4 regions of the Streptomyces sp. NPDC007084 genome follow, and region 3 is predicted to be linked to each of the others. Evidence: riboswitches for the same ligand, from Rfam matches in the RefSeq annotation. Region 3 holds a riboswitch; each other region holds the start of a gene.

Region 1 (7,196 bases), on a different contig from region 3:
CGAGAAGGCGCCCGCCGGTGAGCGGGTGGCCGACTGGGCCGACGGCCGCCTGGGGATCTACTCCCTGGCCAAGGCCAACATGCGCAAGATCTTCCCCGACCACTGGTCGTTCATGCTGGGTGAGGTCTGCCTCTACAGCTTCATCATCATCATCCTCACGGGTGTGTACCTGACGCTGTTCTTCCACCCGTCGATGAACGAGGTGGAGTACCACGGCAGCTATGTCCCGCTGCAGGGACAGCTCATGTCCGAGGCGTTCAACTCGACCATGCACATCTCCTTCGATGTGCGCGGTGGTCTGCTGATCCGTCAGATCCACCACTGGGCCGCGCTGATCTTCCTCGCCGGCATGTTCGTGCACATGATGCGCGTGTTCTTCACGGGTGCGTTCCGCAAGCCCCGTGAGGTCAACTGGGTCTTCGGATTCCTGCTGTTCGTCCTCGGCATGTTCACCGGCTTCACCGGTTACTCGCTCCCGGACGACCTGCTCTCCGGCACCGGTGTCCGCTTCATGGAGGGCGCGGTCCTGTCCGTGCCGATCGTCGGCACGTACCTGTCGTTCTTCCTGTTCGGCGGCGAGTTCCCGGGCGGCGACTTCGTGGCCCGCTTCTACTCGGTGCACGTGCTGCTGCTGCCGGGCATCATGCTCGGCCTGGTCGTCGGCCACCTGATCCTGGTCTTCTACCACAAGCACACCCAGTTCGCGGGTCCCGGCAAGACGAACAACAACGTCGTCGGCATGCCGCTGCTGCCGGTCTACATGGCCAAGGCCGGAGGCTTCTTCTTCCTGGTCTTCGGTGTCATCGCGGCCATCGCGGCGATCGCCTCGATCAACCCGATCTGGTCGATGGGCCCCTACCGCCCCGACCAGGTGTCCACGGGCGCCCAGCCCGACTGGTACATGGGCTTCTCCGAGGGCCTGATCCGTGTCATGCCCGGCTGGGAGATCAACCTGTGGGGTCACACGCTCGTCCTGGGCGTGTTCATCCCGCTGATCATCTTCCCGCTGGTCCTGGTCGCGATCGCGGTCTACCCGTTCATCGAGTCCTGGGTCACCGGCGACAAGCGCGAGCACCACATCCTGGACCGCCCGCGCAACGTCCCGACCCGGACCGCGTTCGGCGCCGCCTGGATCAGCTGGTACTTCGTGCTGCTCGTCGGCGGCGGCAACGACATCTGGGCCACGCACTTCCACCTGTCGATCAACGCGATCACCTGGTTCGTGCGGATCGCCTTCTTCGTCGTGCCGGTGCTCACCTTCCTCGCCACCAAGCGGATCTGCCTCGGCCTCCAGCGCCGGGACCGGGACAAGGTCCTGCACGGCCGCGAGTCGGGCATCATCAAGCGCCTGCCGCACGGTGAGTTCATCGAGGTGCACGAGCCGCTCAGCCAGGACGCGCTGCACACGCTCACCGCGCACGAGCAGTACAAGCCGGCCGAGATCGGCCCGACGGTCGACGAGAACGGTGTCGAGCGCAAGGTCTCCGGCCCGCAGAAGCTGCGCGCCAAGCTGAGCCAGGGCTACTACGGGGAGGACAACCAGATCCCCAAGCCCACCGTCGAGGAGTACAAGGAGATCACGAGCGGCCACGGCCACCACTGATCCCCGGCAGCACCCCGCGCCGGCAGTTCGCCACGGCGAGAGCCCCGTCCACGGACGGGGCTCTTCGCCGTCTGCGGGGCTGGATAGGGTGGACTCACCCCCGTGACGCGGGGGCTCCCACCCGTGTGACCCAGGAACCCAGGAGCGACCATGAGCGCTGTGCACCCCGCTGGAGGCGACACCGCGGCGGGCCGGTCCTGGCCCGAGGTGCTGAACGGTCTCCTCGAAGGCCGCGACCAGAGCGCGGACGACACGGCCTGGGCGATGGACCGCATCATGCGCGGCGAGGCGACCGACGCGCAGATCGCCGGTTTCGTGGTGGCGCTGCGGGCCAAGGGCGAGACCGTCCAGGAGATCTCCGGACTCGTCCGGGCGATGTACGAGCACGCCAACGTGATCGAGGTGCCCGGCCGGACCGTCGACATCGTCGGCACCGGCGGCGACGGCGCGAAGACCGTCAACATCTCCACGATGTCCTCGATCGTGGTGGCCGGCACCGGCGCCAAGGTCGTCAAGCACGGCAACCGCGCCGCGTCCTCCGCCTCCGGCTCCTCGGACGTCCTGGAGAAGCTCGGCGTCAATCTCCAGCTCACGGTGGACCGGGTCGCGCGGGTGGCCGAGGAGGCCGGCATCACCTTCTGCTTCGCGGTGAAGTTCCATCCGGCGCTGCGGCACGTGGCGGCGGCGCGCGGACAGCTCGGCATCCGCACGACCTTCAACGTGCTGGGCCCGCTCACCAACCCGGCCCGGGTCAAGGCCCAGGCGGTCGGGGTCGCCGACCCCCGGATGGCGCCCATCGTGGCGGGCGTCTTCGCCGAGCGCGGCAACTCCTCGCTCGTCTTCCGCGGCGACGACGGCCTGGACGAGCTGACCACGACCGCCGGCTCCCGGGTCTGGGTGGTCCGCGACGGCAAGGTCACCGAGGAGCACTTCCACCCCCGGGACGTCGGCCTCGACGTGGTCCCGGTGGAGGCGCTGCGCGGCGCCGACGCGGCGTACAACGCGGAGGTCGCCCGGCGGCTGCTGGACGGCGAGACGGGGCCGGTGCGCGACGCGGTGCTGCTGAACTCGGCGGCCGCCCTGGTGGCCCTGGAGCCGGCCGACGCGCCCCTCGCGGACCAGCTCCGCGCCGGGATGGCGAAGGCCGCCGAGGCGATCGACTCCGGCGCGGCCAGGCGCACCCTCGACCGGTGGGTGGCGGCCAGCAACGCCTGACCGACGCGGATGTGACGCGGGGCGCGGTCCACAATCCGGACCGCGTCTTGCGCCGCGAAGATCTTCTGGCAAAATGCTGTACCAGGTCATGAGCGACAGCCATCAGGCCCCGGCCGGCTGTCCGGCAACCCTCCGTCCGTGGCGGGGTGCCCCGGGTGAAGACCAGGCCGTAGGCAGCGAGGTCTACGGCAAGCGCGGACCCCTCGCACTCTTTCGAGTGGATGCAACCAGGGGTCCTGGTCGTTCGAGGGAGCCTTCTGTGAGCAAGCGAATGCGATAGGGCGTCGAGCCCCGCCTCCGCACACCCTTTTTCCCCTTCTCCCGCGCTGAGCGCCGCTTTCGGGCGGCCGGCTCGCGCGGTGATCCCGCCTGCCTCACAGGAGTCCGCCATGTCCGTCGTCACCGCCACCGCCGCCGACTCGTCCGTCTGTGCCCCGCTGCCCGTGCTGGGCCGGGACGTCACCGTTCCGCTCGTCACCGGCGGCGAGGTCGCCTACGCGGCCCTCGACTACGCCGCGAGCGCCCCCGCCCTCCAGCGGGTGTGGGACGACGTCGCCGCGTACGCCCCGTACTACGGCAGCGTGCACCGCGGCGCCGGCTACCTCTCGCAGCTCTCCACCGACCTCTTCGAGAACGCCCGCCGGACCGTCGCCGAGTTCCTCGACTGCCGCGCCGACGACCAGCTCGTCTTCACCCGCTCCACCACCGACTCGCTCAACCTGCTCGCCGCCGCGCTCCCGGCCGGCTGCCAGGTCTTCGTCTTCGAGACCGAGCACCACGCCTCGCTGCTGCCCTGGCGCGACGCCCGGGTGACCTACCTGAACGCCCCGCGCACCCCCGACGAGGCCGTCACGACCCTGGAGCGCGCCCTCGCCGCCCGCGACCCGCACGGCCCGGCCCTCGTCTGCGTCACCGGTGCCTCGAACGTCACCGGGGAGCTGTGGCCGGTGCGGGAACTGGCCGCCGCCGCGCACGCCCACGGCGCTCGGATCGTCCTCGACGCCGCCCAGCTCGCCCCGCACCACCCCGTCTCCGTCCAGGACCTCGACGTCGACTGGGTCGCCTTCTCCGGGCACAAGCTCTACGCGCCGTTCGGCTCCGGCGTCCTCGCCGGCCGCTCCGACTGGCTGCGCGCGGCCGACCCGTACCTGGCGGGCGGCGGCGCCAGCCGCAAGGTCACCCGGCGCGCGGACGGCGGGGTGGACGTCGAGTGGCACGACAGCGCGGCCCGGCACGAGGCCGGCTCGCCGAACGTCATCGGCGCCTACTCCATCGCCTCGGCCTGCAAGGCGCTCACCGAGGAGGGCTTCGACAACCTCGTCGCCCGGGAGCGGCACCTGATCCGCACCGTCCGCGCCGGCCTCGCCGAGGTCCCGGAGGTGCGCGTGCTGTCCCTCTTCGGCGACGACGCCCCGCGAGTCGGCGTGCTCTCCTTCGTCGTCGAGGGCTGGAACAGCTCGCACTTCGCCGCCGCGCTCTCCGCCGAGTACGGCATCGGCGTCCGCGACGGCCTGTTCTGCGCCCACCCGCTCGTCCGCACGCTGCTCGGCAGCGACCCCGAGACCCAGGGGGAGTGCGGCGCCCCGGAGGCGGCGCCCGGCGAGAAGTCCCTCAACGCCATCCGTGTCAGCTTCGGCGCCGGCACTCCCGACGAGCACGTCGAGCGGTTCGTCCGCGCGGTGCGCGAGCTGGTCCGGGACGGCGCGCGCTGGCAGTACCGCACCCAGGACGGGCGCTGCGTGCCGGCGGTGTGAGCCGGCCCGCCACAGCGGTGAGCCGGGAGGCGGTGTTCGGGTCGGTCAGGAGTCGAGACCGATCGCGAACGCCGCCTCCAGGTCGTGCTGGGAGTACGTACGGAACGCCACGTGCGTGTCCGTCGCCTCGACGCCCGGGATCTTGCTGATCTTGCCGGGGATGACGTCCGCGAGGTCGTCGTGGGCCCGCACCCGGACCATCGCGATCAGGTCGTAGGTGCCGGTGACGGAGAAGACCTCGCTGACGCTCTCCAGCGACGCGATCGACTCGGCGATCTCGGGGATCCGGTCCACGCTGGTCTTGATGAGGACGATCGCGGTGATCACGGCTGGTTCTCTCCCTCGGGGGCCACTGCTGGGGGATCTCACCCTACTCGCGCTCCGCCGGCCGCCGGCTCTCGGACGGGCCCCGGTCCGGTGCCCCCGCGAGGGGCGCGGGAGCGCCGCGCCGGCCGAACCGCGCCCACGCGTAGAGGAAGCCCAGCGAGAAGCCGACCAGATGCGCCAGATAGGCCACCCCGGGGCCGGACTCGCTCTGGCCCGCCGCCAGCCACTGGAGGGTGAACCAGAACGGCAGCACCACCCAGGCCGGGAACCTGAGCGGCAGGAAGAACAGGAACGGGAAGAGACTGGTCACCCTGGCCTTGGGGAACAGGTACAGGAACGCGCCGAGCACCGCGGAGATCGCCCCGGACGCCCCGACCAGGGACTGTTCCGAGGACGCGTTGGCCGCCGCGTAGCCGAGCAGGGCCAGGTAGCCGCAGCCCAGGTAGAACAGGCAGAACTCCACATGGCCCATGCGCTCCTCGGTCAGCAGCCCGAAGACGTAGAAGAAGAGCATGTTGCCCAGGAGGTGGAGCCAGCTTCCGTGGATGAACAGGGCCGTCGCCGGGGTGAGCACCTCGCGCGCCGGCCCGTCGAACAGATCGGCCGGCACCACGCCCCAGCGCCGGAAGTACGCCCGCTGGACCGCCAGCAGCTCGTCCCCCGTCCCGTACGCGGGACTGAGGCCCGAGGCCGGGCCGATCACGAAGACCAGACAGCACAGGACGAGCAGCCCGTACGTCACCGGTGCCGCCTGGGACCGCACCGCTCTGCCGACTGCCGTACTCCAATTGCCGATCATGGTACAGAGCATGACGTACCGGACGGATCGGTACGGACAGCCTCGCCGCCGTGGACGGCCGAGCGTCGACTACCCGCCAGGCCGTAGGGTTACGAGCCACATGCACCGGGACCGGTGCCGGACGGACACTAGAAGGAAAGCGACTGCCACATGACGGTTCCCCTGCCGGACGCCAAGACCCGCTGGCGCTGCTCGCTCTGCGGCAACCTCACGCGGTTCGACGTGACGCGCTCGTCGAAGGTCGTCGAGTACGTGCACCTCGACCTCGCCGGTGACCCGAAGGTCGAGGAGCGCGAGGTGGTCAGTGAGACCATCGAGTCGGTGCGGTGCCGCTGGTGCAACGCGGTGGATCAGGTCGAACTCGTGGACAGGCCGGGTGCCGGCTCCTGAGGGAGCGGGCCCCGCACGGATATTGGGGTGACGGATGATGGAGACCGCGGGCGGGGAGCCGGACGACGGCACCGCCGAGCTGCTCGATCGTCCGCTGCCCGACGGCGTGCGCCGGCGCGTGGTGCAGATCGTCTCGGACGGCTTCGGCGGCCTGACGGTGGCCGAACTGCCCACGCAGCTACGGCAGTACGCGCGCTTCGCGCCGAACCGGCGGGCCAAGTTCGCCGGCAACGCCATGGCCGCCGCGCTGGAGACGGACCCGCTGTTCAGACAGCGCATCGCCGAGAAGCTGAGAGAGACGCAGCCCGAGCTCAGCGGCGCCCTCGACTCGGCGACGCCGCCCCCGGCCGCGGACCCGCTCGATGTGGCGGCCGCGGCCTACGTACTGCGCCCCGCGGGCTGGGTGAAGCTGGTGACCGCCGCCGGCGAGGAGGCGCAGCGGGCGGACGCCGAGCGCGCCGAGGAGGAGAACCGGGCCGAGCTGGAGCGGCTGCGCGCGGAACTCGCGGCGGCGCGCGGTCAGGTCCGGTCCGAGACCGAGCGGCTGCGCACCGAACTGGACGCGGCGCGCAAGGAGGCGGAATCGCTTCACCGCAAGCTGCGCGGGGCCCTCAGTGACGTGAAGCGCGGCGAGGCCGCGCTGCGCAAGCTGCAGGGCGAGACGGACGTGGTGCGGGCGGAGAGCCAGGCCCAGGTCTCCGCCGCCGAGAGCGAGAGCCGCCGCCTCAAGGCGCGCCTGGCCGAGGCGGAAGCGGCCCTGGAGGCCTCCCGCAAGGCCGCCCGCGAGGGCCGCAGCGTCGAGGACATGCGGGTGCGCCTGCTCCTGGACACCGTTCTGGACGCGGCTCAGGGGCTGCGCCGCGAGCTGGCGCTGCCGCCCGTCTCGGTGCGGCCCGCGGAGACCGTGGAGGCGGTCGAACCCGGCCGGATGACGCCCAAGGACATCGCCGCTCGCGCCCTGTCGGAGAACGACCCCGCGATCCTGGACCAACTCCTCGCGCTGCCCCAGGCGCATCTGGTCGTCGACGGCTACAACGTCACCAAGACCGGCTATCCCCAGATGCCCCTGGAGAAGCAGCGGCTCCGGCTGCTCGGGCAGCTCTCCCAG
Region 2 (7,196 bases), on a different contig from region 3:
GGTGCCCTGAGCCATGCCTAACTCCCCTATTACTGGCCCTTGCACAGACCCGCACTTCGCGGATCCGGGTCAGACCTCCACCCCCCAACGGGTTGGGGGTGTGCGCCGGAACGCGTCGACCGCGGCTGAATGTATCTGTCCAACTGCCGTCTGCAACAGGTCAATCGGACGAGAATTCTGGGCATGGCTGATCACCGGTATAGGGAGAACTCGCGATGATCCAGGGCAAGTCGGGCCCCGTAAATGCCATAAACGGCTCAAATAGGCCGGGTACATTGGCTGCTTCTTGTCGGCTGCCGGGCGAGGACTCATATGCGTCCGGCATGAAACCAACATCCAGAACGGGGCGGCTTCCCCAACCCTACCCCGGTCAACCCCATGGAATTGCCCCCTCCGCTTCTCTCACGGAGGGGGCGATTTCATGAACTCTTCGTGTTCGGAATTACCGGGGGTAACAATCCCCGGGATTGCTCAGCCTCCGGCGACGGCCGGAATGATCGAGACGCCCACGCCGTCCGGCGTGGCGGTCTGGAGGCCCTGCTCGAAGCGCACGTCGTCGTCGTTCACGTACACGTTCACGAAGCGGCGCAGCTTGCCCTCGTCGTCCAGGACGCGCGCGCTGATGCCCGTGTGGTTCTTCTCCAGGTCGGCGATGACCTCGGCGAGGGTGGTGCCCTCGGCCGTCACCTCGGCGGCGCCCCCGGTGTAGGTGCGCAGGATGGTGGGGATGCGGACGTTGACGCTCATGATGCGAGGCCAGCCTCTCGGAAGGAGTCGAGGTTCGGGCGGATGGTCGCGGTCAGGCCGGTGTCCGAGGCCACCGCGTCCAGGGTCTTCAGGCCGTCGCCGGTGTTGAGCACGACGGTGGTCAGCGACGGGTCGAGCAGACCGCTCTCGATCAGCTTGCGGGTGACGCCGACGGTCACCCCGCCCGCGGTCTCCGCGAAGATGCCCTCGGTGCGGGCGAGCAGCTTGATCGCGTCGACGATCTGCGCGTCGTTCACGTCCTCCACGGCGCCGCCGGTGCGCCGGGCGATGTCGAGCACGTAGGGGCCGTCGGCGGGGTTGCCGATGGCGAGCGACTTGGCGATGGTGTCGGGCTTCTGCGGCCGGACCACGTCGTGCCCGGCCTTGTAGGCGACCGAGACCGGGGAGCAGCCCTCGGCCTGGGCCCCGAAGATCTTGTAGGGCTTGTCCTCGACCAGGCCGAGCTTGATCAGCTCCTGGAGGCCCTTGTCGATCTTCGTGAGCTGGGAGCCGGAGGCGATCGGCACGACGAGCTGGTCCGGCAGCTCCCAGCCGAGCTGCTCGCAGATCTCGTAGGCGAGCGTCTTGGAGCCCTCGGCGTAGTACGGGCGCAGGTTGACGTTGACGAAGCCCCAGCCCTCGCCGGCCGGGTCGCCGATCAGCTCGGAGCAGAAGCGGTTCACGTCGTCGTAGTTGCCCTCGATGCCGACCAGCTCGCCGCCGTAGACCGCGGCCATGACGACCTTGCCCTGCTCCAGGTCGTGCGGGATGAACACGCAGGAGCGGAAGCCGGCGCGGGCCGCGGCGGCGCCCACCGCGCCGGCCAGGTTGCCGGTGGAGGAGCAGGAGAGGGTGGTGAAGCCGAAGACGCGGGCCGCCTCGATGGCCTGGGCGACGACACGGTCCTTGAAGGAGTGCGTCGGGTTCCCGGAGTCGTCCTTGACGAAGAGCTTGCCGGCGTCGACGCCGAGTTCGCGGGCCAGGTTGTCGGCCCGCACGAGCTTGGTCCAGCCGGGGTTGATGTTCGGCTTGTCCGCCACGTCGGCGGGGACGGGGAGCAGCGGCGCGTAGCGCCAGATGTTCGCGGGGCCCGCTTCGATGCGCTTGCGGAGTTCTTCGGTTTCGTAGGCCGAGAAGTCGTAGGCGATCTCCAGCGGGCCGAAACACTCCTCGCAGGCGAAGACCGGACCGAGCGGGACGCGGTGTCCGCACTCGCGGCAGGAAAGCGCCGCGGCCGGGCCGAGATCGACCGCTTCGGCGGAGTTCGTGGTGCTTGCAACTGTCTGCGCAGCCATGGAGGCGAGGCCCTTTCTCCTCATCTTCCTCACGACGCACTTCGCCGTGAGACGGATTTGGCACCTTCCCTAGCCGGGAGCCTCGCGACGCGATCGTCTGGCGATCGGTACGAGACCGGCTGGAGGGTTGCCGGGGCTTCATCGGGCCGTATCCCTCTGCCCCTCTGGATGAGCGGTATTCGGTTGTTGAACTGTTGAACATATTACGTGCCGATGATCCAGGACATGCGATGGTCATCCGCGTTGTTCAAGACTGTAACCGAAGGCCAGGACAGTTGAAGCAGTCGTCCGAACCGCGAGACGACGGCAAGCGATCAGCCGCTGGCCGCAGCGGGCACGCTGATGAGAGCGTGTGATCAGACAGTGAGGAGCCGCAGACCGTGCTGAATGAAGTCGACCGCTGGCTGAGCACACGCTCCTGGTCCCTGACCGACCGCCCGCTCCACAAGATCATGTCCGCGAAACGGGCCTCCGGGTCGACGGTCAGCGTCGTGCTGCCCGCGCTCAACGAGGAGGAGACCGTCGGCGAGATCGTCGCGATCATCCGCCACGACCTGATGCGCCAGGTGCCGCTCGTCGACGAGATCGTCGTCGTCGACTCCGGCTCCACCGACCGCACCTCCGAGGTCGCCGCCGCCGCGGGCGCGCGGGTCGTGCACCGCGACGACATCCTGCCCGGCCTGCCGGCCGTGCCCGGCAAGGGCGAGGTGCTGTGGCGGTCGCTGCTCGTGACGAGCGGCGACATCGTCTGTTTCATCGACGCGGACCTCAAGGAGTTCTCCTCCGACTTCGTCCTCGGGATCGTGGGCCCGCTGCTCACCGACCCCGGTGTCGATCTCGTCAAGGCGATGTACGACCGTCCGCTGGGCGGCGCCGCCGGACAGGGCGGCCGGGTCACCGAGCTGATGGCCCGCCCGCTGCTGAACATGCACTGGCCGCAGCTCGCCGGCTTCGTCCAGCCGCTCGGCGGGGAGTACGCCGCCCGCCGCTCCCTGCTGGAGCGGCTGCCCTTCCCGGTCGGGTACGGCGTCGAGCTGGGCATGCTGGTGGACGCCCTGCACCTGGTGGGCCTGGACGCCCTCGCCCAGGTCGACGTCGGGGTGCGCAAGCACCGCCACCAGGACGGCCAGGCGCTCGGCCGGATGGCCGCCGCGATCTACCGCACCGCGCAGTTGCGGCTGGCCCGCGGCCACCTGATCCGGCCGTCCCTGACCCAGTTCGAGCGCACCCGGGACGGTTTCGAGCCGCGCACGTACTCGGTGGACACGGAGGAAAGGCCCCCCATGTCCGAAATCGCCGAGTACCAGCAGCGGAAAGCGGCCTGACCGGGTCCGCCGGCCGGCCCCCGGGTCCGGCCGGCGGGCCGCTCGCGTCCGGCCGACGGGCCGCTCGCGTCCGGCCGACGGGAACGTTTGAGCGTTTCGAGTCGGGGCTAGATTTCGAGGCATGGCTTCCACGCACGGTGCTCACCGGATTCTCGTCGCGTCCAACCGCGGTCCGATCACCTACCAGACCCAGGACGACGGCTCGCTCCAGGCCAGGCGCGGCGGCGGCGGACTCGTCTCCGGGCTCTCGGCGATCGGTCCGGACGCGGACGCCCTGTGGGTGTGCGCGGCCCTCGGGGACGGCGACCGGGAGGCCGTGCGGCGCGGGGTCGGCGAGGACGGCGTGCGGATGCTGGACATCGACGCCCGGGTGCACGCCGACGCGTACAACGGCATCGCCAACTCGGTCCTGTGGTTCGTCCACCACATGCTGTACCAGACACCGCTGGAGCCGGTCTTCGACGCGGAGTTCCGGCGCCAGTGGGACGCCTACCGCGCCTACAACCAGGCCTTCGCCGAGGCGCTGGCCGAGGAGGCCGCCGAGGGCGCCTCGGTGCTGGTGCAGGACTACCACCTGTGTCTGGTGCCCGGCCTGCTCCGGGCGCTCCGGCCCGACCTGCGTGTCGGGCACTTCTCGCACACCCCGTGGGCGCCGGTGGACTACTTCCGGATGCTGCCCGACGACATCCGCGCGGAACTGCTCGACGGCATGCTCGGCGCGGACCGGCTGGCCTTCCTGACCTGGCGCTGGGCGACGGCCTTCCTGGACTGCGCGGCCGAGATCGACCCCGCCCGCTACCGGGTGACCCCGGCGGAGCAGCCGTCCCGGGCGGTCGAGCACCTGGACGGGGCGCCGCCCCGGCGGACCCTCGTCGGGGTGCACGGGCTCGGCGCGGACGCCGAGTTCCTGCGCGCCCGCTCGCACGAGGACGACGTCGAGGAGCGGATCACCGCGCTGCGCGAGGAGATCGGCGAGGGGCGCCGGACGATCGTGCGGGTCGACCGGACCGAGCTGTCGAAGAACATCGTGCGCGGCATGCTGGCCTACCGGCAGCTCCTCGACGACCACCCCGAGTGGCGCGAGCGCGTCGTCCACGTCGCCTTCGCCTACCCCTCCCGGCAGGACCTGGCGGTCTACCGGGACTACACGGCCGAGGTGCAGCGCGTCGCCGACGAGATCAACTCCGCGTACGGGACGCCCGGTTGGACCCCGGTGGTGCTGCACGTCAAGGACGACTTCGCGCGCTCGCTGGCCGCGTACCGGCTGGCCGACGTCGCCCTCGTCAACCCCATCCGGGACGGCATGAACCTGGTCGCCAAGGAGGTCCCCGTCGTCTCCGACGAGGGCTGCGCGCTGGTCCTGTCCCGGGAGGCGGGGGCCTACGAGGAGCTGGGCGAGGACGCGGTCGCGGTGAACCCGTACGACGTCATCGGCACCGCGCGGGCGCTGCACGAGGCGCTGTCCATGCAGCCGGGCGAGCGGGCGGAGCGCACCAAGCGCCTGTCCGCGGCGGCCACCGCGCTGCCCCCGGCCCAGTGGTTCCTGGACCAGTTGCACGCGCTGGAGGCGTGAGGGGGGCCTCCGGCGGCCTGAGGGGAGCCGTCCGGCGGCGCGAGGGGGCCGTCCGGCCGGGCGGCCCGTCCAACAAGGCGTCTGTTGCGGCCGCGCGGTCCTAGGGGTCCCAGTGGTCCTAGGGGTCCCGGTGGTCCTAGGGGTCCAGCCGCTGCGCGAGGGCGGCGAGGAGGTGGACGACTCCGGCGGGGCCGTCCACCACCAGGTCGGCGCGCTCGGCGAGTTCACCGACCTCGGGGGTGCCGCTGCACACCAGGAGCCCGGGGACCCCTTCGGAGCGGAGCTTGTCGACGGCGCCGAAGGCGGGCAGGTCGCCCAGGTCGTCACCAGCGTAGAGGACGGCCTCGGCGCCGGTCTCGCGGACGTGGTCGAGCAGCGCGACACCCTTGTCCACGCCCGGCGGGCGCAGCTCCAGGACCATCCGGCCGGGCTCGACGATCAGTCCGTGCCGGGCGGCGAGACCGGCGAGGGGTTCGCGCAGCGCCTCGAAGGCGGCCTCCGGGTCCTCGGCGCGGCGGGTGTGGACGGCGAGGGCGCGGCCCTTCTCCTCGATCCAGGTGCCCCGCCAGGCGCCGATCCCGTCCAGGAAACCGGGCAGTTCGGCGCGGACGGCGGCGACGCCGGGGTGCGGGGCGGGGGCGGTGACGTCACCGCTGACCGCGTCCCAGCGCTCGGCGCCGTAGTGGCCGAGGACGACCAGGTGCTCCAGGCCGGGGACACCGGCGAAGCCGCCGTTGCGGACGGCGACGCCCGGGGGCCGGCCGGTGATCACGGCGACGGAGGCGACCTTCGGGGCGAGGGCCGCGAGGGCGGGGACCGCGTCGGGGTGGGCGCGGGCCATGTCGGGGTCGGGGACGATGGGAGCGAGCGTCCCGTCGAAGTCGAGTGCGACGACAGCGCGGCCGGGCCGGGAGAGGATCGCGTCGAGCCCGTCCCGCCCGGCGGCGGTCACCGGCGTCGGCAGAGGTTCCGTGGTCTCGCCATGACTACCCATGCCCCGACCCTATCCGGCCCCCCGGCCACTCAGCGCTCCGACCGACGGGCCTCCCGGACCCGCCGCAGCCGGTTCACGGTGACCGGGTCGTGGGCGAGGGCCCGCGGGTCGTCGAGCAGGGCGTTGAGGAGCTGGTAGTACCGCACGGGCACCAGCCCCAGCTCCTCCCGAATGGCCCGCTCCTTGGCCCCGGGCCCGGAAAACCCCCGCCGCTCCAACGCCAACACCCGCCGCTCCCGCACCGGCAACTCATCCATACCCAGCAACCTACCGCCCCGCCGGAGGCGGTCCAGGGGCGCGGCGAACCACGCGGTCAGCTCCCACCGGCCGGCGGCCGGGAAGTGGGACGGTGCCGGAGGTCAGGACTGGCTGTCGGCCAGGGTGGCCTTTGTCTGGAGGGAGCCCAGGATCTCCGCCGGGTCGGCGGTCGGGGCGACGGCCTTGGCTATCTGGCGCTTGATGTCGGCGCTCACGCCGGCCCACGAGGTCTTGCCCACGGGGTAGAGCTGCGAGGACGGGAGCTGGGCCAGGAAGGGTTCCAGGTCCTTGTCCCCCTTGTCGGAGGCCATCGCGTCCGACGCCGACGCGGTGACGGGCAGCAGGTTGTAGCGGTGGGAGAAGTCCAGGACGTTCTTGTCCTGGTAGACGAAGTCGAGGAAGTCACCGACCTGCTCTCCGTGGCCGTTCTTCTTGAAGGCCATCATCCAGTCGGCGACACCCATGGTGGACTTCGTCCGCCCGTCGACCCCGGGCATCGGCACCATCCCGAACTTCACCCCCTTGCTCGCGGCCTGCTGCATCAGCGTGGGATGCCCGACCAGCATCCCGACCTCACCGCGAGTGAACGCGGCGAACGCGGCGGCCCGGTTCAGCTTGGCAGGTGCGACGGGTCCGGTGAGCCCCTTGCCGACCAGTTCGTCCTTGATCCAGGAGAACGTGTGGACGTTCTGCGCGGAGTCGATGGAGTACGTACCGACGTCGTCGGTGTACCCCGTGCTGCCGCCGCTCAGCAGCCACTGCATCGTCTCCGCCTGAGCCTCCTCGGGCCCCAGCGGCAGCGCGTAGGGGAACTTCACGCCCTTGGCCTTGAGCGCCCGCGCGTCGGAGGCCAGCTCGTCCCAGGTCGCCGGCGGGGTGATCCCGGCCTCGGAGAAGAGGGTCTTGTTGAAGAAGAGCAGCCGCGTGGACGAGGCGAACGGCATCCCGTACTGCGTCTGGTTCATCTGCCCGGCGTCGGTGAGCTGGGAGACGAAGTTGGCCTG
Region 3 (7,196 bases):
AGCACCGGATAGACCAGATCCACGATCAGGTTGGCGGACACGAAGATCAGCGCGCCGAACACCACCACCCCCTGGACCAGCGGAATGTCCTGGGCCGTGACGGCGGCGGCGGTCACCCGGCCCAGCCCGTCCCGCGAGAACACCGTCTCGACGACCACCGAACCGGCGACGAGCTGCCCGGCCAGCAGCCCGACCACCGTCAGGGCGGGCAGCGAGGCGTTGCGCAGCGCGTGCCGCAGATGGATCCGCGCCCGGCCCGCCCCCTTGGCCCGGGCGGTCTCCACATAGGCCTGGTCCAGCGCGGTGAGCAGACTCTTGGCGAGCACCTGGGCGACCAGGGCGCCGGTCGGGATCGCCAGGGTCACCGCGGGCAGCACCAGCCCGCGCAGCCCGTCGTTGCCGAACGCGGGGAACACCTTCACCCGGAAGGAGAAGACCTCCACCAGCAGCAGCCCGACCCAGAACGTCGGGACGGACACGCCCAGCGGCGGCAGCGACAGCAGAAGCTGCCGCAGCCACCGGCTGGCCGTGTACGTCGCGAGCAGGGCCACACCACCGCCGAGCACCACGGCCAACAGCAGTGCCGCGCCGGTCAGTTGCAGCGTCTGCGGAAGCGCGTCGGCCACCGACGAGGTGACCGGGCGGCCCGAGGACACCGAGTCCCCGAAGTCCCCGCGCACCGCACGCCCGAGATGCTCCGCGTACTGGAGCAGCACGGGCTTGTCGAAGCCGTACTGGTGGCGGAGCGCGGCCAGCTGCGCCGGATCGACCTGCCCGGAGTCCGCCCCGGCACCGGCCATCGCCGACACCGGATCACCGGGCAGATAGTCCAGCACCAGGAACGACACCGTATAGGCCGCCCACAGCACGCCGAGCGCCTGAGCAACGCGCTTGATCACATAGCGACGCATGGCGGCCGCTAACCGATCCACGTGTCGTGCAACTGGATCCGGCTGGAGGCGTCGAAGTCGAGGTTGTGCACCTTCTTCGCCACGCCGAGCTGGGTCTCCAGCTCCACCACCGGTATCACGTACGCCTTGCGGACAAGCAACTCCTGTGCCTTCTTGACCAGTTCGCCGCGCTTGCCCGGATCGGCCGTCGCCGCCTGCCGGTTCAGCGCGGTGTCCAGCGGACTGGCGGGCAGGTGGTAGAAGTTGGCGAGCCGCGTGGAGTACGAGCTGCGCAGGATGTCCGGGTCGGCCCGGGTGATGTTGCCCCACACCGCGTCGAAGTCGCCGGACTGGAGCGTCGGGGCGAACTGGGTGATCTGGAGCTGCTTGAGGACCACGTCCACACCGACCGCCTTCAGCTGCTGCTGGATCAGCTCCAGCGCAGGCTGGTTGGTGGCCGCGTTGGCGAACCACTTGACGGTCAGGCGCAGCTTCTTGCCGTCCTTCGACCGGACGCCGTCACCGCCGGCCTTCCATCCGGCCTCGTCCAGCAGGGACTTGGCCTTCGCCGCGTCGAAGGCCAAGTCCGCTCCGAGGTCCGCGTAGTCCGGCGTCGTGTGCGCCAGCACGCTCGTGGCCGGCTCGGTGCCCGTCGGGAAGACGGCGTCCACGATCTGCTTCCGGTCGATGGCGGACTGGAGGGCCTGCCTGACCTTCTCGTCCTTGAACACCGGACGGGCGTTGTTCAGGCCGAGGTTGAACACGACACCCGGGTTGGCGCGCCGCTGGAGGTTCACCGCACCGCCCTTGAGCGCGGTCTCGTCGGCCTTGCCGACACTGCCCACCGCGTCGACCTGGCCGGACTGCAGACTCCCGCTGCGCACACCGGCCTCGGGCACGATCTTGAACACCAGCTTGTCCAGATACGCCTCGCCCTTCTTGGTCCACAGCGAGGAACCCCAGGCGTACTTGGCGCGCTTGGCCAGCGTCACCGAGCGGTTCTGCACATAACCGGCCAGCTTGAACGGGCCGGAGCCGACCACGCCCTTGCTGCACTTCTCCTGCGGGCTCAGCTTCACACTCGCCGCCGACTCGATGCCCAGCGAGTGGGTCGAAGTGGCTTGCAGGAACTGCGCGTTGGGCTCCTTGAACGTCACCCGGACAGTGCTCGGATCGACCACCTTCGTGCTCTGCACCCCGCTCAGGTAGCCCTGGGCGAGCGTGGCCAGGGCCCCGAGCTTCGGCACCGCGTCGAAGTTGTCCTTCACCACCTGGGCGGTCAGCGGTGAGCCGTCGCTGAAGGTGACCCCCGACCGCAGATGGAAGGTGAACGTCCGGGTGTCCGAGCTGATGTCCCAGCTCTTGGCCAGCCACGGCACGATCTTGCCGGTCTTGGGATCCTGGTCGGTCAGGGAGTCCACGACCTGGCGCAGCGAGTAGATGCTGTCGTTGCTGCCCACCTGCTGCGGGTCAACGCAGCCGGCGTCGGAACCCACCGCGAAGGTCAGAGTGCCGCCGGACCTGGCCTGGGCGTCGGTGTTGTTCGAACCGGTGCCGTCGCTCGACGAGCAGCCGCTCAACAGGATGCCGCAGGTCACGACAGCGGCGGCTGCCGCCCATCGGGCCGATCGGGAATCCGGATGCGATGTCACGGAAGGGGTTCTCCTACTCCAGAGTCGCCGCGCCTGTCCGGTGCGGACATGGCGAAGCGGGGCGGTGCGGCCGTGGACGGGCGGCACCGTTCGGGCGAGAAAGTCGGAACGGACGGGACGCTCAGGCGCGAGCCCCGGACAGGGAAGCCGGGCGTGAGCGATGCGCGAGGGCTGCGTCGACGACGGCGTACGACGTGCCCACCGAGGACCCGGCAACGCCGGGGAGAGCAGGGGTGGTTGACGGCTATCCGCGGGAACGGGCCGACGGAGTGCGTCGACCGGTGACCGGCGGGGTGCGCCGACCGGTGGGGCGTCCGGTCAGCGGCGACACAGACAGCTGGCGGAACGCTCCAGGTCGATGTGGCGGCGGCGCGAGAAACCGGAGAACATCGCCGCGGCCGCGATCGAGGCGCTCAGATCGCCGCTGATGTTCCGCACGCCTGGCCTCCCCATCTCGTCCCCCGTCAGGGGGTTCGCGCTTGCGGGGCTGTCACCCCGCCGGGCTTTCACCTGGAGCACCCCACCGCGGTGGAGGGTTGCCGGTCAGCGAGCCAGGGCTTGACGCTGACACTCAATGCCAGTCGCGATCGTACGAATCGATTCTCCGATCCGTCAATGACGAGATCGGGGACGAGACCGGGGCGAGTGGCGTCGGGCCAGTGGCCGCACCGCGCCGAGCTGCGGGATTTCATCTCCGCGCAACAACCGGGCCCGTTCGAGGGGATCTTGACGGCCCGCACAAGACTCACGCCGTCACGCCGTCACGCCGTCACGCCGTCACGCCGTCACGCCGTCACGCCGTCACGCCGTCATGACGTCCGGGACTCCGCCCCGGTACGGCCGACGCCCCCGTACGGTCCGTCGGCCGTTCGGCCCGTCTGGGCCGCCAGGCGGGTGCGCAGCCGGGTCAGACGGTCGATTTCGGCGTCGAGGGCGTCCAGCCGCCGGTCCACCACGCCCGCGCCGGGACCGTCCGTACGGCCGGAACACCGCCGGCGCGGGTCCTCGACGATCAGCGGGATGCGGTCGGCCAGGCCGCACAAGTCCTCCACCGTCAGACCGAGGGCGAGCAGGTCCCGGATCACCCGCACCCGGGCGATCTCGTCGGGACCGTACTCGCGCTGCCCGGACGCGGTGCGCCGTGGCGGCGGCAGCAACCCACGCTCCTCGTAGAACCGCAGTGCCCGTGGTGTCGTGCCGGCCGCCGCCGCCGCGTCCCCGATCCGCATCCGCTCCTCCACCCGTCGCCGTGCCGACATCCTTCGTGCCGACATCCGTCCTGTCGAGGACGTCGGCATCCGTCCCGTCGAGGACGCGGAAGGCACGGACATCGCGGCGCCGGTGTTACGGCAGGTCGACGACGACCGTTCCGAGGTGCCGCCCCTCGAACAGTTCCTGCAACGCTTGGGGAGCGCGATCGATGCCCGTGATCCGTGCGGTGGGGAAGACGATGTCCCCAGAGCGCAGCCACTCCCCGAAGCGTTTGGTCCACTCCTCCGCCGCGTCGCCGAGATCGGCGCTGCTGAATCCGCGCAGGCTGAGGCCGAGCGTGATGATCCGGAACGTGTCGATCTCCGCCGGCGAGGTGCTGCCGTCGCGGCCCCGCTCCGGCGACAGCTGCCCGGAGAGCGCGCCCACGAGCGCGAAGCGCGCGCCACGGCGCGCGGCGCCGACCGCGGCGGTGAGCTGCTCGCCGCCGACGGTGTCGAGGAGCACGTCGATGCCCTCCGGTACCGCGTCGGCGAGCTGTTCGGCGAGCGGCGCCGTCCCCGGCACGATCACGGCGTCGTAGCCCAGTTCGGCCGTGAGCCGGTCGGCCTTGCGCGCCGACCGGGTGGTGCCGACGACGCGCGTCGCGCCCAGCAGCCGGGCCACCTGTCCCGCCAGGCTTCCGACCGCGCCCGCGGCCCCCGTCACGAGGACCGTGTCGCCGGGGCGTACGGCGGCGAGCCGGGTGAGCGCGGCGTACGCGGCCGCCCCGGAGGAGAGGAACGCGACGGGGTCGGGCAGTACGTCGCCCAGGGGCAGGCAGTCGGTCTCGTTCACGAGGGCGTGCTCACGCCAGCCGAGCAGATGGGTCACGGTGTCGCCGGGGCGCAGCCGGCTGTCCGGACCCACCGCGACGACATCCCCCACAGCGGGGCCGAACAGGGCGTCGCCGAGCCGCACGGGCGGCAACGGCACCGCTTCGGCCTGCCCTCCGATGAGGGTGCGCAGCCCCGGGAAGACGAGGAAGTGCCGGTTGCGGACGACGACTTGGCCCTCCCGCGGCGCCGGGAGCGGCGTCTCGACCACGGCGAGATGCTCGGGTCCGGGCAGTCCGTCGGGCTCGGTGACGAGGTGGATCTGGCGGGTAGTGAGCGGTGGCTGAAGGGTCATGACGCGACTCCGGGGCTCGGGCGAGGAAAAGGGCACGAACCGGTGCGTCGTCTTGCGGCCGGGCCTCCCGGCCGACCCACCGGCCGGGGCACGCTAAACCCTGACGTGCGGGTCAGAGGCAAGTCGTACGGGTCAGAGACGAGTCGTACGGGTCAGGGGCAACACGTGCGGGTCAGGGGCAAGACGTGCGGGTCGGCGGGAACCTGTGCGGGGCAGTGGCAAGGGGAAGGGCGGGTTGGCCTTTCCGCGTGTGCGGCGTGCGGCGCCGGGTGTGGCTTCTACGGCCGACCCGGTGGCGCGGCCATAGCCGGTCCCGTCCGGTCCGATCCCGTCCATACGGTCCCGTCCCGTCCGATCCGGCCGGCCCCATCCGGTCTGTACGGGCACTTCACCTGATCGGAGCAGTGGCGGTGACGGACCCGGGCGGCAGGTGTTTGCGGCCCCGCTCGGCGGGCCCCCGCCCGGCTCCGAGCGGACACGGGAGGAACCCTCGGATCGCGGCGTGGGCGCGCCCCGGCGATTCTGGTCCGACTCGCGTTGTCAGTGGCGGCTGGGAAGGTGGAGGGCATGGACAAGGACGACGAACAGCTCCTGCGCGGCCGGGTCTACGGCGCGGACCACGACGACCCCCGTCAGGGCCCGCAGCGCGGTCGGGACTATGCCGAACTGGTCGGCGGGCCGCTGGACGGTCTGCTGCTCGACATCACCGGGCGGACACCGGAGGAGATATCCGTCGGTGTCGCTCTGGAGACGGAGCTGGGGCAGTTCGGGCCCGGTGCGCGGGCCCTGTACGACCCGCGCCCCGGGGACCCGATGTTCTTCGACTGGGCCGGGGACGCCCCCTGAGGGACTGCCCTCTCAAGGCAGGCCCGCGGACTCCGTGCGCGTGACGGGCACTGACGCCGGCCGTCGGGCCGGTGGCCGGCTCAGATGTGCCAGGTGACGCTGTGGTCGGCCGCCGTGACGACGGCGAGCACCACGAGGTCGGCGACCCCGAGCAGAATGCCGAGATAGGCGCGGTGGCGGTGCAGTGTGCCCCGGTGCAGGGCGATCAACCCGAGGACGACGGCCATCGGCCCCAGGACGATGTTGAAGACCAGCAGCCCGACCAGGCCGAGGATGAAGGACGCCACGGCGAAGCTGTACGGGTCGCGCCGGGAGGCCGTCCGCGTCGTCTCCTGGGTCGACTGGCTCATCGGGCCTCCCCGCGGCGGTAACCGGTCGTCTTCCGCGGTGTGCCCACCCGGTGCCTGCGCAGCGAGTAGAAGAGCAGCCAGCACCCGATGGCCACGGCGGCCACCAGTGTGACGGGCAGCGGGAGGTGCGCTGCGGCGCCCACCACAACGCCGAGGAGGAGCAATGCGGCGACGAGGAAGAGCATGTGTCTCCTTCTGAGTTCGCGTTCTGGTTCGCGTTCTGACTTCGCGTTCCGGGTTCGCGGGACGTCCCGGACGAGTACGGACGAGTGTTCGCCGGAGCCCCGGGTGCCCCGGCCGCCCACCGGGAAACGCGCACCCCTCGCCACCGGCCGGTCACACTGGATTATGTCCGCCGAATAGGTGTTTACCGGCCGGTAAGGAGGGAAATCGGACTGTAGTGCTTCGGACAGTGAGGCACGTCCGTGGGAGCGCTTGGCTCCGCAGTGACGGGTGTGTCCCGAGAGTGCTGTGTCGTGGTCTCCCATGGTGGTCTGTCCAGTCAGCAACCGTTGAGGGAGCTGTCAGCACATGCGCACCACGAGCACCCACATCACGAGTACGAGCGCGACGACTTCGCACATCCCGGCTACGCGCGCCACGAGCGCCCACACCGCGAACGCGCCGAAGCGCCATCCGCACCATGACGCCCCGGACACCGACGCCGCGTTCGAACGGCTCGCGGAGCTGGGCGACGGCCCGGAACGTCGGGCGCTGCGGGACGAGATCGTCAAGGCCTGGATGCCCATGGCGGAGCGCATCGCCGGCCGGTACCGCGGAAGGGGCGAGGCGCTGGAGGATCTGACGCAGGTGGCCGCCCTGGGTCTGGTCAAGGCCGTCGACCGTTACAGCCCCGGCCGTGGACACGCCTTCGAGAGCTACGCGGTGCCCACCATCGCCGGGGAGATCAAGCGCCACTTCCGTGACCACATGTGGGTCCTGCACGTGCCGCGCCGCGTCCAGGAGGCGCGTAACCGGGTGCGTACGGCCATCAAGGAGCTGACCTCGGTGAACGCGGGCCGGCAGCCCACGGTCGCCGAGATAGCCGCGTACGCCCGGCTGACCGAGGAGGAGGTCCG
Region 4 (7,196 bases), on a different contig from region 3:
GGGCCGGGGCGCGCGGCGGCGGGAGGCGTGACGCATGTGCCTCACCTCCGCCCTCCCGGCCCGGGCTTCCCGGGGCCTTCGTCCGCCAGGCGCGCGCGGTTCCCCGACCGGGCGCCGCACGGCCTCGAACAAGCACAACCGCACGGCTACGCGTTTTCTTCCGGCCGCCGGGACTCCTCGCCCGGCCGGGTCTCCTCACCCGGCCGGGTCTCCTCACCCGGCCGGGTTTCGTCGTGCCGCTCCGCCGGTGCCGGCTGTCCGCCGGGCGTGCGGACGAGCAGGAAGCGGGTGCGGCGGCGCAGGGTGAAGCCGATCGACTCGTAGAGCCGGATCGCGTTGGTGTTGCCGGCGGCGGCGTGCAGGAACGGGGTGTCGCCGCGTTCCCTGATGCCGGCCGCGACCGCGCGGACCAGGCGGGTGGCGAGTCCGCGGCCGCGGTGCTCGGGGTGGGTGCACACCGCGCTGATCTCGGTCCATCCCGGTGGGCGCAGGCGTTCGCCGGCCAGGGCGATCAGGCGTCCGTGTTCGCGGATGCCCAGGTAGGTGCCGAGTTCGACGGTCCGGGGCAGGAAGGGGCCGGGCCGGGTGAGGGCGATCAGTTCCAGGATCTCGGGCACGTCGGCGGGTCCGAGCCGTACGGCCTCGGGGGCGGGTTCGGAGCGCAGCGTGGTCGCGGTCAACTGGACGCCGTCGCCGCCCTGTTCGATGGTCCAGCCGTCGGGCACCGACTGTACGGCGGTGACCGGCGCGACGGCGCCCGGGCCGACCAGGGCGGCGAGGTCGTCCCAGGCGCGGGGGTCGGCCGGGTCGGCGAGGGCGGTGAACGGGGAGACGTCGGTGGGATAGCGGGCGGCCCGGCCGACGCGCTCGGCGAGGTGGGCGTGCGGCCCGGTCAGTGCGGCCCAGGCCGCGTTGTCCAGGACGTGCGGCCCGGTCGGGACCGGGGCGGGGGCGGCGGGACGGACGGTGGTGGACATGGTGGTGCGGGTTCTCCGTATCTGGAAACACGGCCGGACGCGCCCCGGGACTCCGCCGGGGCACGGCGGAGTCCCTTGGGGCGGGCGCTGGTTCAGGAGTTGTCGAGCGGCAGGCCGGGCGGGTTGACCTGGGAGGTCTCGACGGCCTCGTTGGAGAGGTTCCAGGCGGCCAGCCACTTGGCGTACTGGCCGTTCTTGATCAGGTAGTTGATCGCGTCGGCCAGGGGCTTGGCGAGCCCGCTGTCCTTCTTCGCGGTGGCCGCGATCAGGCCCTGGAGCGTCTCACCGGCGCCGGAGAAGGTGCCCGCGTTCCGGGTCGGGTTGGGCGTCTTGGCGGTCTGGGTGATGTGGTAGGCGATACCGGGGTTGGGGCCGAAGGAGATGTCGATCTTTCCGCTGGCCAGGGCCAGGGCGGTGGCGTTGTTGTCCTGGTAGTACTTGACGTTGAGCTTCTTGCCCTCCTTGGCGAGCTTGGCCTTCCACTCCAGGAGGATCTTCTCCTGGTTGGTGCCGGCGCTCACCGCGACGGTCTTGCCGGCCAGGTTCCGGTAGTCGTCGTCGAAGCTCCAGGTGCTCTTCTTCTGCACCTCGAAGCCGAGGTTGTCCTGCCGGTAGGAGGCGAACTCGTACTTCTTCTTGCGCTCCTCGGTGTCGGTGACGTTGGAGAAGGCGGCGTCGACCTTGCCGCTGTCGATGCCGACGAACAGGTTCTCCCAGGTCGAGTTCTTCACCTCCGGCTTCAGTCCGAGGACGGCGGCGACCAGCCGGCCGAGGTCGGGCTCGGCGCCGGTCAGCGTCTTCTGGTCGCCGCCCACGTAGGCCAGGGGCGCGAAGCCGGCGGGCAGGGCGCCGACGCCGATCCGCAGGGTGCCGCTCTTGGCGACGGACTTGGGCAGTTCGGCGCTGATGGACTTCACCTCGGACACCTTCAACTTGGTTTCCCTGGCCGCGCCGTTGGAGAGCGCGCCCACGGTGACCGTGCCGGCCGAGGCGCCCTCGGTCCGGGTCGCGGCGTCGCTGTCGCCCCCGCACGCGGCGAGCCCGGCGGCGAGGGAGGCGACGGCCGCGGTCGCGGTGACGCCGCGAAGAATTCTGCTGTTCAGGGGGAGGGTGCGCATGACTGTCCTTGTCGGATGAGGTGAGGGTGTGGGGGCGCGGTCCCGGCGGGCCGCGACATCTGTGGGACGCGGGTCCGTGCCTGCCGGCGCCTGGTCGCCCGGCGTCGGGGCCCGGTCGGAGGGCCTGGGTGCCCAGGCCCGCTCCGGAGGGATGGGGTCAGCGGGTGTGGATCAGAGGACCTTGCTCAGGAAGTCGCGGGTGCGTTCCTGCCGCGGGTGGTCCAACACCTGGGAGGGCGGGCCCTGTTCGACGATCCGGCCGCCGTCCATGAAGACCACCCGGTCGGCGATCTCGCGGGCGAAGCCGATCTCGTGGGTGACGATGACGAGCGTGGTGCCGCTTCGGGCCAGGTCCTTGATGACGGCGAGTACCTCGCCGACCAGTTCGGGGTCGAGCGCGGACGTCGGCTCGTCGAAGAGGATGACGCCGGGGCGCAGGGCGAGGGCACGGGCGATCGCCACCCGCTGCTGCTGCCCGCCCGACAGCTGCCGTGGGTAGGCGCCTGCCTTGTCCGCGAGTCCCACCCGGGCGAGCAGGTCGCGGGCCAGTTGCCGGCCCTCGGGCTTGGACAGCTTCCCGGTCGCCACCGGGGCCGCGGCCACGTTGTCGAGCACGGTCAGGTGCGGAAAGAGGTTGAAGTTCTGGAAGACGAACCCGATGCGGCTGCGCTGCCCCAGGATGACGCGCTCGCTGAGTTCCTTCAGCCGCTCACCGTGCCGGCGCACCCCGATCAGCTCGCCGTTCAGGCTGACATGGCCGATCTCGGGCTTCTCCAGATGGTTGATGACCCGCAGCAGGGTGGACTTTCCGGAGCCCGACGGTCCGAGGATGACGGTGACCTCTCCGGGACGGACGGTCAACTCCACTCCGTCCAGGACGTGGTGGGCGCCGTACCACTTGTGTACGTCGTGCACCTCGACCGCGGCGGGCTGGATCTCCAGCGCCGCGACGACCTCGGCCGCCGAGGCCGTGCCGGGTGTCCGGTCCTGCGGGGCCGTCCCCGTCTCGACCGTCGTCTGACGCGCGTCGCCGCTCATATCGCCGTCTCCCTCCGGAGCCGGGCCCGCGCGTCGCGCAGACCGTGCCGTACCTTCTGCAACGGGGTCGGCGGCAGGGTGCGCAGCGCGCCCCGCGAGTAGTGCCGCTCGACGTAGAACTGGACGACGGACACGACGCTGGTCAGGATCAGGTACCAGGCGGTGGCGACCAGCAGCAGCGGCACGATGTCGCCGGGGTAGGTGCTGCCCATGCTCTGCACGGAGCCGAACAGGTCGAGCAGGGAGACGTAGAAGACCAGCGAGGTGCCCTTGATCAGGCCGATCAGCTGGTTCACGTAGTTCGGGGTGATGGAGCGCAGCGCCTGCGGGAAGACGATCTTCGCGAACTGGTACCGCTTGGGCAGGCCGAGGGCGGAGGCCGCCTCGTGCTGGCCCTGGTCGACGGAGAGGATGCCGCCGCGCACCACTTCGGAGGCGTACGCCGCCTCGTTGAGGCTGAGTCCGATGACGGCCACGACCATGTCGGTGGCGAGGCGCGACTCGTCGAAGGAGAAGAAGGCCGGACCGAAGGGCACGCCGACGCTCAGCGTCTTGTACAGGGCGCTGAAGTTGTAGAGGAACAGCAGGACGACGATGAGGGGTACGGAGCGGAAGAGCCAGGTGTAGACCCAGCTCACCGCCCGGAGCACCGGGCTCGGGGAGAGCCGGGCCAGTGCCAGCAGCACACCGCCCAGCAGGCCCAAGACCGCGCTGTAGAAGGCGACTTCGAGGGTGATGAGCAGGCCGTCGAGGATCGTCGGGCGCAGGAACCAGTACTGGAAGCGGTCCCACTGGTAGAAGGGGTTGGTCACCAGGCCATGGGTGATCTGGGCGACCAGCACGAGCACGACGGCCGTGATGATCCAGCGACCGGGGCGCCGGAGCGGAACGACGCGCTGGGCCGACAGGGGCTTCGGCGCGGCGGGGACGTCGGGACGGGGGGTCGTCTCGGCGGGCGGCGCTGATCCGGAGGACACAGCTATGCCCGGAGATTCACTCATGGAGAGCTCCAGCGGATTCGGACACCCCGGACCACGGCGATCGGTGACGCGCGGGCGCGGCCGGAACGGCTCGGCGCGGAACGCGGCACGGACGCACGGGATCACGGGGGCTGGACGGAGAGGGGGCACACCGCGACAGCGGTGGTCGTCAGAGATGCGGAAGGAGAACCGTCAGCCGTGACAGAGGGTGCGACACGTGCCCGTACACAGGGCGCTGTTGACGCGCAGCAGGTCGACGGAGCGGTCCGCGCACAGCACGTCGCGGCCGAGGCGCCGCCATGCGGCCGTCCCGTCGACTGCGTACATCGCTGTCACCATCACTTCTCCGGCCCTGGGGCGTCTCGTTGTGGCCGCACGTTAGGCCTGGTCCGAAAAGAATGTCAATGCGAGTGACCACCTGATGAGACCGTGTCGTCCGCCTTCTTGACGGCGCACGGGAGCACGCCGAAACTGGCGTGGACGGTCACGATTGTCAGCGCCCACGGCGCGGGTTCGCCCGCTCCAGTGGTCATCGGCCCCGGCCCGCTGACAGGCAACCCTTCCACCGCGACGGGGTGCCCCGGGTGACGACCGGGTTCCGCCGGTGCGGCGGGGCAAGCGTGGTCTCGCGTTTCGCGAGCCCCGAGGTTGGGACCGGTGGGAATGCCGCGGAACGACTTGACGAGGCGCTTGCACATCGACCTTCTGCGCGTCTCCAGCGCTTACTGATCCGCTGCCGGCCCGTTCGATCCGGGCCGGCGCGTCCAGCGCGTTCGCTCCGCATCCAGCCGCTCATCGCCCATGCCCACAAGGCGGCGATGGCTTCCTCGTTCCCCCTAGGGAGAGTCATGCCCGAGACAGCTTCGCGCGGTTCCAGCACGTCCAACCCCCTTCCCTGTAACGAGAGTTCACCGGCACGCCCGGCCGAGTCCGCCGCGTTCGCCGTCGCCGGTGAGCCGCCGGCCCCCGGCACGGGACCGCACCCCCGGACGGTCCGGCCGGCCGCCCTTCCGCACCGCGTCCACAGTCGCATCGGCGTCGGCCTGGCCGGCGGCTTCTACCCGGCGCCGCACCGCTACGAGTTGTATCTGTCGGCGGGCTGTCCGCGCTCGCTGCGCATCTCCATCACGCTCGACCTCCTCGGCCTCAGGGACTCGGTCGCCACCACGATCCTGACGCACCCCGCCGAGACCTCCGACGCCTTCGCCTCCCTCCGCCGCGCCTACGAGGCGACGGTGCACCACTACGACGGACCGGTGACGGCCCCGGCGCTGTGCGACCGCTGGAGCGGACGCATCGTCAGCAACCACACCCCCGACATTCTCCGCGACCTCACGGGCCTGCTCGCCGGCGCTTCGGCCGCCTGCCTGCCCACACTGCGCCCGGCCGCCCTCGCCCAGGACATCGACGCGCTGCGCGACCTTGTCGACCGGCACCTCACGGCGTCCGCGCCGGCCGCCGACCGGTCGGCCGCGCTGGAACTCCTCGACCGCCAACTGGCCTGCGGCCCCTACCTGTTGGGCGACCGGCTCACGGCGGCGGACGTGGACGCGTGGGTGGCCCTCACCCGGCTCGTCCCGGCCGAGGCCCTGTGCGCCCGCCCCCGGCTGCGCGAGTACGTCCACCGGCTCGGCGAGCATCCCGCGTTCCGGGGCGCGGACGCGGGGACGCGCGCGGCGGCGTGAGCGCCTGATCCGCGCCGGAGGGCGACAGCGGGGCGGGCGGAGCCGGAGGCCGAGCCGCGGACGGAGGCGCAAGCGCCTCATGCGCGGGCGCCGGGACCGAGGCACCGCTCACGGAGCTGGAAGCGCCGCGTGCGGAGGCGGAGAGCGGGAGACGCCGCGTGCGGCGGCTGAGCGGGGCCGCGGTCCCGCTCAGCCGCCGCCCGTGAGGGCGGCGGGCGTGCGGTCCACCGGATCACCCGGGCGGGCGGGCTCCCGGACTGCGGGCTTGCGGAGCAGGAGCAGCGCCGCGTCGTCGTGCAGCCGCCCTCCGACATGGGCCTGGAGTTCGGCGTCGAGGGCGGCGAGCGTGGACGCCGGCTCGTCGCAGACATGGCGGCCCAGTCCCTCCGCGAGGGGGTAGAACGCCCGCCCGTGGTCGCGCGCCTCGGTCACACCGTCCGTGTAGAGGAGCAACTGCTCTCCGTCGGCGAAGGGGAGGACCTGGAGGGTGGGGGTCTCGGCGGTCAGCGCGCGCAACCCGAGCGGCGGCGCGGGGTGGGTGGGGTCGACGGACGACACCTGCCCGGACGTGCCGACGTGCAGCGGCGGCGCGTGTCCGCAGTTGACGACCTCCAGGCGGCCCGGCTCGGGGTAGCCGGCGACCACGGCGGTGACGAAGTCGTCGTGCCCGAGGTTGCGCGCCAGGCTCCGCTCGATGCGGCCGACCACGGCGAGCAGGTCGGGCTCGTCGTAGGCGGCCTCGCGGAAGACGCCGAGGACGAGCGCCGCGGTGCCGACGGCGGGAAGCCCCTTGCCGCGGACGTCGCCGACGATCATCCGGACGCCGTAGGGCGTGGGCACGAGGGCGTAGAGGTCTCCGCCGATCCGGGCCTCGGCCGCCGCGGCGCTGTAGCGGACGGCCACCTGGAACGGGCCGACGCTCGACGGGATCGGGGCGAGGAGGGCATGCTGCGCGGCCTCCGCCACCGACCGGACCGCCGCGAGCACCCGCTCCCGCCGCCACCGGAGGGCGCTGGCCAGGACGCTCGCGAGGGTCACGGCGGCCAGGGCGGAGAGCACGGCGGCCAGCTCCTCGGCGGGGACGCCGTCCCGGACGCCGAGCAGCGCGCTGGAAACTCCGGCGAGCAGGCCGACGCACAGGACACCGCAGGGCCGGCTCGTGGCGGCGGCCAGCGCGGGCCCGGCGGCCAGCACCGACAGCCAGATCACGCCCGTCCCGCCGGTCAGGTCGACGAGCACGACGGTGACGACGACGAGCAGGGGAAGCGTCGAGGTGCCGAAGGCGAGGTCGGTGAGGGTGGTGCGCCGGGCGCACGCCGCCGCGGTGCCGAGCGCGCGCACGGCGTCACAAAGAGTCCGGTTCCCGTCCTTGCCTGTCCGTCCGTGTCCGCCGCCGTA

The links. A riboswitch is a leader RNA that binds a small molecule or an ion and turns the genes downstream of it on or off. The one in region 3 is predicted to bind S-adenosylmethionine.
Region 1: another riboswitch for S-adenosylmethionine. It lies ahead of AB0912_RS22595 (aminotransferase class V-fold PLP-dependent enzyme); the one in region 3 lies ahead of AB0912_RS18020 (putative leader peptide).
Region 2: another riboswitch for S-adenosylmethionine. It lies ahead of thrC (threonine synthase); the one in region 3 lies ahead of AB0912_RS18020 (putative leader peptide).
Region 4: another riboswitch for S-adenosylmethionine. It lies ahead of AB0912_RS06910 (putative leader peptide); the one in region 3 lies ahead of AB0912_RS18020 (putative leader peptide).

What each region holds. Positions count from the first base shown of each region.
Region 1 is NZ_JBEYFY010000029.1:32,816-40,011, forward strand. It holds gene AB0912_RS22585 (ubiquinol-cytochrome c reductase cytochrome b subunit) at 1-1,603, shown strand, start outside; gene trpD (anthranilate phosphoribosyltransferase) at 1,754-2,818, shown strand; SAM riboswitch class IV at 2,903-3,019, shown strand; gene AB0912_RS22595 (aminotransferase class V-fold PLP-dependent enzyme) at 3,208-4,572, shown strand; gene AB0912_RS22600 (Lrp/AsnC ligand binding domain-containing protein) at 4,618-4,899, opposite strand; gene AB0912_RS22605 (rhomboid family intramembrane serine protease) at 4,943-5,698, opposite strand; gene AB0912_RS22610 (hypothetical protein) at 5,849-6,088, shown strand; gene AB0912_RS22615 (NYN domain-containing protein) at 6,123-7,196, shown strand, end outside.
Region 2 is NZ_JBEYFY010000008.1:192,884-200,079, reverse strand. It holds gene AB0912_RS10630 (cold-shock protein) at 1-15, opposite strand, end outside; gene AB0912_RS10625 (MoaD/ThiS family protein) at 472-747, opposite strand; gene thrC (threonine synthase) at 744-2,042, opposite strand; SAM riboswitch class I at 2,060-2,217, opposite strand; gene AB0912_RS10615 (glucosyl-3-phosphoglycerate synthase) at 2,423-3,367, shown strand; gene AB0912_RS10610 (trehalose-6-phosphate synthase) at 3,489-4,940, shown strand; gene otsB (trehalose-phosphatase) at 5,077-5,934, opposite strand; gene AB0912_RS10600 (DUF3263 domain-containing protein) at 5,964-6,191, opposite strand; gene AB0912_RS10595 (extracellular solute-binding protein) at 6,294-7,196, opposite strand, start outside.
Region 3 is NZ_JBEYFY010000019.1:71,447-78,642, forward strand. It holds gene AB0912_RS18010 (ABC transporter permease) at 1-911, opposite strand, end outside; gene AB0912_RS18015 (ABC transporter substrate-binding protein) at 920-2,542, opposite strand; gene AB0912_RS18020 (putative leader peptide) at 2,861-2,980, opposite strand; SAM riboswitch class IV at 3,013-3,121, opposite strand; gene AB0912_RS18025 (MerR family transcriptional regulator) at 3,352-3,771, opposite strand; gene AB0912_RS18030 (NADP-dependent oxidoreductase) at 3,887-4,921, opposite strand; gene AB0912_RS18035 (hypothetical protein) at 5,489-5,767, shown strand; gene AB0912_RS18040 (DUF4190 domain-containing protein) at 5,848-6,117, opposite strand; gene AB0912_RS18045 (hypothetical protein) at 6,114-6,302, opposite strand; gene AB0912_RS18050 (SigB/SigF/SigG family RNA polymerase sigma factor) at 6,649-7,196, shown strand, end outside.
Region 4 is NZ_JBEYFY010000005.1:111,239-118,434, forward strand. It holds gene AB0912_RS06880 (putative leader peptide) at 1-36, opposite strand, end outside; gene AB0912_RS06885 (GNAT family N-acetyltransferase) at 147-977, opposite strand; gene AB0912_RS06890 (ABC transporter substrate-binding protein) at 1,070-2,095, opposite strand; gene AB0912_RS06895 (amino acid ABC transporter ATP-binding protein) at 2,267-3,031, opposite strand; gene AB0912_RS06900 (amino acid ABC transporter permease) at 3,130-4,134, opposite strand; gene AB0912_RS06905 (hypothetical protein) at 4,306-4,440, opposite strand; SAM riboswitch class IV at 4,596-4,740, shown strand; gene AB0912_RS06910 (putative leader peptide) at 4,777-4,842, shown strand; gene AB0912_RS06915 (glutathione S-transferase C-terminal domain-containing protein) at 4,962-5,798, shown strand; gene AB0912_RS06920 (PP2C family protein-serine/threonine phosphatase) at 5,988-7,196, opposite strand, start outside.